2 regions of the Pseudogracilibacillus sp. ICA-222130 genome follow, and region 2 is predicted to be linked to the other one. Evidence: predicted binding sites of a transcription regulator. Region 2 holds the regulator's gene; the other holds the start of a gene.

Region 1 (4,450 bases), on a different contig from region 2:
GACATTTATTTTTTGGTAAATGACACGTAAAATATGAGCTTCAATCGTATGTTCAAGTACGAGATGAATCATCCGTACATCATTTTTTTGCCCGAAACGATGAATCCTACCAATCCGTTGTTCTAAACGCATTGGATTCCAAGGTAAATCATAGTTAATTAAAATATGGGCGAAATGTAAATTGATTCCTTCACTACATGCGTCTGTTGCTACTAGTACTTGTTTATCATTTTTAAACTGTTCCACCATCCACTGTTTATTTGATTGTGATAAATCTCCTGAAAAGGCAACACTCTGTATCCCGTGTTGCTGTAAATACCACTGAATATAATATTGGCTCGGTTTATATTGGGTAAAAATAACGACTTTTTCATTTTGTATCGTTTGAAACAGATCTATCAACACTTTTGCTTTTATATGATGGGGGAGACTTGCAATTTCAGATAATAATTGTTTTTCAGATGGTTCGTTTTTTTGTAGTGATAGATAACATGCTTCTCTAGAAGAACAGAATTGCTTTAGATAAACCCAATGAGGTGTTTTAGATTGGATCATTTGTTTTTTTAGTTGATCGTATACCGCTTGTTCTTCCTCTGTAAAGTAGATAAATTTAGTTTCTATATTTCTTTCAGGGATAAAATTTATATGGTCCTGTCGTTGATTGCGAACGAGTACACGACTTAACCTTTCTCTGAATATGGACTGATTGGATGTATATAATTGTCGAAATGAATCGATGTCTGCAAATAATGTCGGTTGTACGATTTGAATTAAATAATAAATATCATCGAGTGTATTTTTCATTGGGGTAGCAGTTAATAGTAGACAATATTTCTTGTTTATTTGTTGGACCATTTGATAATTGATCGTTTTTGGATTTACAACTTTATGCGCTTCATCAATGATGAGCAAATCAAAACAATGTTGCTCAAATATTTTTCGATTCCGTTTTACTTGTTCATATGAACAAAGAACGATGTCGTCTAAATGGGAAGCATTAATTTTTTTATAAACGGTTGGAAAAATAAAAAACTTTAACCGTAATTCTTTTTCCCATTGATAAATAAGAGAGGCTGGAACAATAATTAATATTTTTTTCGCCATTTTACGAACTAGCAATTCTTTCATAATAAAGCAAGCTTCAATTGTTTTACCTAAACCTACTTCGTCAGCTAAAATAGCTCTTCCGTTCATTGAAAAGAGTACCTTTTCACATACTTCCTTTTGATGAGGTAACATCGTAGTATTTTTAATATAATGTGTACTTTCTAATTGATTCATCGTTTTATGTGCACGTTTTTGTAACATATTATAATAGAGGGAGAATAACCCCCAATTACTATTTGTTGATTGAAGCTCATTTTCTTTATACCATTGTATCCAGTTATGATCTTTATGTACTTTTATTTCCATATAAAATATAACCTCCATTATGGTTAGGATGGTTCGGAATGTATAAAATATACAAAAAAACATATATAGGATTTTTGTCATCCTATATATGTTTTTCGTTTATTTTTTTTGGTCAATTTTTCCAGTCCATTTTTTAAAGCCACCTTGCAACATATAGATGTCTGTAAAGTGATGCTTTTTTAAAATAGCTGCGGCTCTCGTTGAACGAGTTGTGTTTTGACAATATAAATAAACAGGCTTGTCAGGGCGTAATGCATTAATACTCTGTTTAAACGTTGTTAAAGGAATATTTCTAGCACCACGAATATGCCCGTTATCAAATTCTTTCTGTTCTCGAACATCGACAAGTTGAGCCTTACGATATCCTTCTATAAATTGTTCTTGCGTTAAAACGGTTAAATATTTTCTTTGACGAAAATAATTAAACAAGGCATAAAGAATGATTAAAAGTAAAACAATTAGTAAACCCCAAAGCATGTAATAATCCTCCAATATAAAATATAGTAAATAAGGTTGCCACATATACTATATATATTATATGAATTGATACATCTTTTTACAAATAATCAGTAGATTTTTTTCTTTGAAACAGGTAGAATACTGTATTGTCGGCTTTTATGTAAAAAATTTATTTCAAACATAGAATGATCATTTTTTCAATATATAGCACTTTATAACCTTTTTAAACACAACATATTGATTTATTGTCATTTTTTGTGTACATTAGAAATAGAATAATTTACAAAAGCAACGAGAAATACGTACGTAGGGAGCGATCAATAGTGGCAACAAATTTATCAGTAAAAGAAAACATTAACATTGCGTCTTTAAACGAGGATATAAAACAATTTAAGCAAGTTGAACCCATTACAGATGATATGAAAATTATGCATGAAGGCGTTTCAAGACTAGTAATGTTAGACCGCTATGCATTTAAAGATACAGAGAAGAAAACATTAAAAAAAGGGGATTTTGTCGTTTTAACCGTAAAACCAGATCCTAAATTCCCAGCACGTGGTTATGGATTAGTAGAATCGATTGATTGGGAAGAAAATAAGGCTGAAATTAAGATAGCGGAAGAATTTATTGCCGTACTAGATGATGAACAAGAAGTTAAAACAGGTATCATTAAACGTGACCTAGATACGATTGATAAACCTTTAGAAATTTTTTATGAACAAATTGCAGCACGAAATGCGAAAGGTCTATCATTAGTTGAAACGACTGAAGAAAAAAGACAAGCATCTTATGAGATGTTTAAAGAACAATTAGAAACTTTACGTTTTGTTCCTGCGGGAAGAGTGTTATATGGGGCAGGATCAGAAACGGATGTAACTTATTTTAATTGTTATGTAATGCCTTATATTCAAGATTCAAGAGAAGGGATTTCAGATCATCGTAAGCAAGTAATGGAAATTATGTCACGCGGTGGTGGAGTTGGAACGAATGGTTCCACATTACGTCCACGTAATACGTTAGCACGTGGTGTAAATGGTAAATCTTCAGGATCTGTTTCTTGGTTAGATGATATTGCTAAATTAACACATTTAGTTGAACAAGGTGGTTCACGTCGCGGAGCCCAAATGATTATGCTCGCAGACTGGCACCCTGATATTATCGAATTTATTATTTCAAAAATGCAAAATCCACGTATTTTGCGCTATTTAATTGAAAATACGACAGATGAGCAAATTAAACAATTAGCAAATGAAAAATTAAAATTTACACCTTTAACCGAAACAGAAAAAGACTTATATCAAGGGATTGTGAACTATAAAAACATGCCTGGTTTAGGTGGATTTACAAAAGAAGCAGTAAAAGAAGCAGATGAAAAATTAAAAACTGGCGGAACATACGACGTACATCAATCAGAATTTTTAACGGGAGCGAATATTTCTGTTTGTTTAACGAAAGAATTCATGGAAGCTGTTGAAACAGATGGGGAATATGCTTTACGTTTTCCAGATGTTGAGAACTACACGCAAGAAGAAATGAAACAGTATAATGAAGAATGGCATAAAATCGGGGATGTACGTAAATGGGAAGAAAAAGGTTTTCGTATTCGGACATATCGTAAAGTAAGAGCAAAAGAATTATGGGATTTAATTAATATTTGTGCGACATACTCAGCTGAGCCAGGCATTTTCTTTATCGATAATGCAAACGATATGACAAATGCGAAAAGTTATGGTCAACAAGTTGTTGCTACGAATCCATGTGGGGAACAACCACTTGCACCTTACTCTGTATGTAATTTAGCTGCAATCAACTTAGCTGAAATGGCGAATAAAACAACGAAACAACTTGATGTAGAAAAGCTAAAAGAAACCGTCCGTGTTGGTGTGCGCATGCAAGATAATGTGATCGATGCAACTCCATATTTTTTAGAGGAAAATAAAAGACAAGCACTTGGTGAGCGACGTATCGGATTAGGTGTAATGGGATTACATGACTTATTAATTTATTGTGAAACACGCTATGGATCGAAAGAAGGTAACCAATTAGTAGATGAAATATTTAAAACGATTGCTGTCACGGCTTATCGTGAATCTGTAGAACTTGCAAAAGAAAAGGGAAGCTTCCCATTTTTAATTGGAAAAACAGAAGATGAAACAAAAAAACTTCGGGAAGCATTTATCCAAACAGGATTCATGAAGCAAATGCCTGAAGATATTCGTCAGGATATTGTAACGTATGGAATTCGTAACTCTCATTTATTAACGGTCGCTCCGACAGGGTCAACGGGAACGATGGTCGGTGTAAGTACAGGTTTAGAACCATATTTCTCCTTTTCATATTACCGAAGCGGTCGTTTAGGGAAATTCATTGAAGTAAAAGCTGATATTTTACAAGAGTATTTAGATCGTCATCCTAATGCAGATGAAAATAACTTACCAGATTGGTTTGTATCCGCAATGGAATTAAGTCCAGAGGAGCATGCAGATACACAATGTGTTATCCAAAAATGGATTGATAGCTCTATTTCAAAAACAGTTAACGCACCAAAAGGATATTCTGTGTCACAAGTTGAACAAGT
Region 2 (4,450 bases):
TCTTGTCGTTGTTGCTAAAATTTCTTCTAATTGATCCATGGTGTAATTCGATGTGAAAAATACGGGCAATTTTTCCATCATACGATATTGCAAAATTGCTCCTAGCACTTCATCACGGAACCATGCAGATAATGTTTCAGCTCCAATATCATCTAACATAAGCACATCGGCTTTTTTAAAAGCATCAACTTTTTGTTGTACGGTATTGTCTTTAATGGATGCATTCATTTCCCGTACGAATTCTGGCATATAAATAAGCATCGATGAAATATTAAATTGTTTCAATCGATTTGCGATGACACCGAGTAAATACGTCTTTCCAACACCGAACGGACCTGAGAAGTAAATCCCACGTTCCGGCAGTTTTTCTTCTGCCGCATTTAAAAACTGTGTCATACTTTTAATGGCATTCGTACGTTCTTGGTCAACATGCACCTTATCAATACGTGCTTCCAAAATCTCTTTCGGTATATGAACACTTTTTATTAAATCACTCTGTTCTGTTTGTGCTTCTTCCGCTAATCGATTCCGGCATTTTTCATACGAAATATGAATTTCCTCATTTTTATATTCCAAAATAGGCGAATATCCTTGCAACATATTTTTACACGTTTCAACACTCGTACAACGATCACATTGATGCGATTGTGTAATATATTCATACAATTTATTTAAATTACGATCTATTTGTTCATCGGTTATCTCTTCATGTGCTTGTAAAAATGAACGGACAAGCGGATGGGATGTAATTTCACGCTTCATCGCATTGTGGCGTTCTTGAAATGATTCATTATTTTGAATCCATTTTTGCAGTGAATGTTGAATTGGTTTCATCTTCATCAGTCCTTTACAACCTTAGTTGTTCTCAGAAGCATGTCTACGTAAGGCTTCAAGCAATGCTTCTTGCTCTTTTAAATCTGCTTCTGATATTGCTGGCTTTTCTTTCTCTTCCTTTTTATTCCGTTCATTAAACCACTCTGGAATAACTTCTTCTTTTCCAGCAGTTCGTCGTTGGTAATTTTTTTGTACGGATCGTTTTTTCGGTTGGTTCATCTGCTCTCTGGCAAACTCCACTGCTTCTCTAGCCGTTTTCAATTTTTTTCGTGACCAATGGGCAGCAATCGATTCGATATAATTTCGTGTAAGTTTATCATCCGACTGCAAGAGCACATAATGAATCAGTACATTCATCACTGGAATAGGTAGTGCTTGTTGAAGCATGATATCACTTACTAATTTTAAATCTTGACTTGTCGCATTATGCCCCATAGATTGATCTTCTAAAATATCTTTCGGGGAAGCTGTTTCAAACCATTCGATCAGTCGATCTAATTTAGTGGAAGAACGCTTTTTATTACTATCAACCTTTACTTGTGAGGGACTTTTTTCCACCAGTTGGACCTGAACGACATTATGTTTTGCTCGGAACAAATCATGACATGCTTGTTTCAATTGAGCAATGTCGATTTTATTGTCATCTGTCAATGCCCAATTGACAGCTTGTTCCATTTCATACATTTCCAAATCATATAAATGCAACAACTGTGTCATGATTTGACGATGTTCGTCTGTCATCACTTCTTTTACAGGAATATTTTTTCGCTGTAACATAAAATAAATCGAATCAAAAGAAACTTCTGCCAATGGGACCTTTGGTGTTTCGTCTTGTTTCTCCTCTACAGAAACGGGCGGTGTTTTCGGTGTAAATGTTTGAAAAACATCGTTAAATGATGCCGTCACTTCTTCGCCACGCTCGATTTGGTTGGATGTTGTATAAAACTTGCGGAGTGTCTCGAATTTTATTTTTCCAATATGTCGATACAGTAATTCAGATAGCATCATATCTTGAAAAAAATACGCCGGACGAAAAGGAGCTTGAAGTACATAGGTGAAAACAGTTTTGTTTTCCTGCACGGTTTCAAATGTTTTTAATAAACCGATTCCTTCTAGTTTTCGTCTAGCGACATAAATTTTATCTAATGGCATCGATAAATAATTCATTAAAGTGTGATGTGTTTGAATTTGTTCGTCGGTTTGCAATGGTTCTTCTTTCAACAATAATGTATATAAACTAATCGGTTCTATCCCAATTAATGGTTGATACAAATGGATGAGTGACGCGTCATAATCAACAGGAAGACTGTCGATCAATTGTACGCGATATCCGTCTACTGGCAAAATCTTCCCTATATGTTGCATCTTCTTCACCCTTTACTTCTCCTCGTTTACGTTCGATTGTAAAATATCTTTTAACTCATCTAAAAATAAAGTAATATTATCAAATTGACGATATACAGAAGCGAAGCGAACGTATGCTACACCGTCCACCTTTGCTAATCTTGACAGCACCATTTCACCAATTTGTTCACTACTAATTTCCGCTTCATCCCATTGACGAATTTCTTGTTCGACATTTAATGCGATTTCTTCTATTTCCTCAATTGTTACAGGACGCTTTTCACATGCCCGCATTAATCCACGTATTAATTTTTCGCGTTCAAATTCTTGACGAGTCCCATCTTTTTTCACGATAATAATCGCCGTTTCTTCTTTACGTTCATATGTACGAAAACGATAGCCACAACTTTCACATTGCCGGCGACGACGAATTGCGTCCCCATCTTCAAATGGTCTTGAATCTAAGACTCGTGAGTGTTTATGGTAACATTTTGGACACTTCATCCTTTTCAACCCCATTCAATTTCCTTCATCTATTACTATACATTTTAACATGTTTCGATCAATTTACATAACATAAAAGAGATTAGCGGATAAGGTCCCTTATCCACTAATCTCTTCGTTCATTATGCATTTACTTTTTCATCGATTTTTTTACCAATAAAGTTCGCTAAGTCAACAACTCGTGCAGAGTAACCCCATTCGTTGTCATACCAAGCTAACACTTTTACTTTTTTATCTCCCATTACGATCGTAGATAATCCGTCGATTGTTGCAGAACTTTCAGTTGTTGCATAATCAATGGATACTAATGGTAATTCGTTATAATCTAAAATACCGTTTAATTTTCCTTCTGCTGCTTTTTGGAATGCTTCATTCACCTGTTCTGCTGTAACATCTTTTTCAACGTCTACCACTAAGTCAACTAAGGAAACATTAGGAGTAGGGACACGTAATGCCGTTCCATGTAATTTACCATTTAAATGTGGTAATACTTCTCCTAAAGCTTTTGCAGCTCCTGTTGATGTCGGAACAATAGATTGGCCGCAAGCACGTGCACGGCGTAAATCTTTATGTGGGTTATCTAAACTAACTTGGTCACTCGTATATGCGTGAACAGTTGTCATTAATCCATTTACAATTCCAAACTCTTCGTCTAACACTTTCGCAACTGGTGCTAAACAGTTTGTCGTACAAGATGCGTTTGAAACGATATGTTCTGTTTCTGGATTGTACGTTTCTTCATTTACACCTAAAACAATTGTGTTATCCACATTTTTTCCAGGTGCAGTAATAATTACTTTTTTCGCTCCGGCTTGTAAATGACGACTCGCGCCTTCTTTTGAGTTGAACTTACCTGTCGCTTCAATAACAATATCAATATCTAAATCTTTCCAAGGTAATTTTTCTGGTTCACGAGAGTTTGTATGAATAATCTTCTCACCATTAATTTCAAATCCGTCTTCAAAAATATTAATGTCACACTCAAAGATTCCATGTACACTATCATATTTGATTAAGTGTGCTAAAGTTTCTTCTGGATAGCTTGCATTTATAGCAACAACATCAATATCCTTGTTTAAAATCGCTTGACGGAAAACCATACGTCCAATTCTTCCAAATCCATTAATGGCAATTCTTGTTCTTCTCATTTAGAGTCCTCCCAATATATGTGCTACACTGTTTCTTTTTTCTCACAAATTAGTATAACACATTGGTCCTTAAATGTGCTACTAAATATGTTATGTTTTACGTAAAATTATTTAATTGGGATATTCCAAGCAGTTAAAATATCTTCTAATTGCTTATAAGACGCTTCTTTCGTACCATTATTATCAATGACAGCATCTGCCATTTTCTCCTTTTCTTTGACAGGAATTTGCGATTGAATTCGTTGTAAAGCGGCTTCCTTTGTGCTACCATCACGCTCCATGACTCTTTTCATTTGTGTTTGTTCGGAAACAGATACAACAATTACTTTGTCCACATAATCAATTAGGTTACTTTCATATAGTAATGGAATATCTAATACGACACAAGGAACTTCTTGAGCGACATATGCTTCCCGTTGACGGATGATTTCTTTTCGAATTTCTGGATGTGTTATGGCATTTAATGCTTTCCGCTTTGCTTCATCTGAGAAGACTATTTTCCCTAATGCAGGACGATTTATTGTGCCATCCTCATATAACACTTCCTTGCCAAATGTTTCTACAATATCATTGTATGCTTTCTTACCTGGCTCGACAATTTCTCTGGCAACAACATCTGC

Evidence for each region. The regulator NrdR, encoded in region 2, represses ribonucleotide reductase genes. The targets are predictions, from matches to a motif close to AACACNATATATNGTGTT.
Region 1: WKT09_RS01070 (vitamin B12-dependent ribonucleotide reductase) is a predicted target of NrdR. The motif match lies at 2,099-2,116, and genes of this name have one in related genera.

Annotation. Positions count from the first base shown of each region.
Region 1 is NZ_JBBKBG010000001.1:216,802-221,251, reverse strand. It holds gene WKT09_RS01080 (DEAD/DEAH box helicase) at 1-1,413, opposite strand, end outside; gene WKT09_RS01075 (rhodanese-like domain-containing protein) at 1,513-1,890, opposite strand; gene WKT09_RS01070 (vitamin B12-dependent ribonucleotide reductase) at 2,196-4,450, shown strand, end outside.
Region 2 is NZ_JBBKBG010000011.1:17,205-21,654, forward strand. It holds gene dnaI (primosomal protein DnaI) at 1-834, opposite strand, end outside; gene WKT09_RS06575 (replication initiation and membrane attachment family protein) at 856-2,199, opposite strand; gene nrdR (transcriptional regulator NrdR) at 2,212-2,682, opposite strand; gene WKT09_RS06585 (glyceraldehyde-3-phosphate dehydrogenase) at 2,805-3,830, opposite strand; gene coaE (dephospho-CoA kinase) at 3,938-4,450, opposite strand, start outside.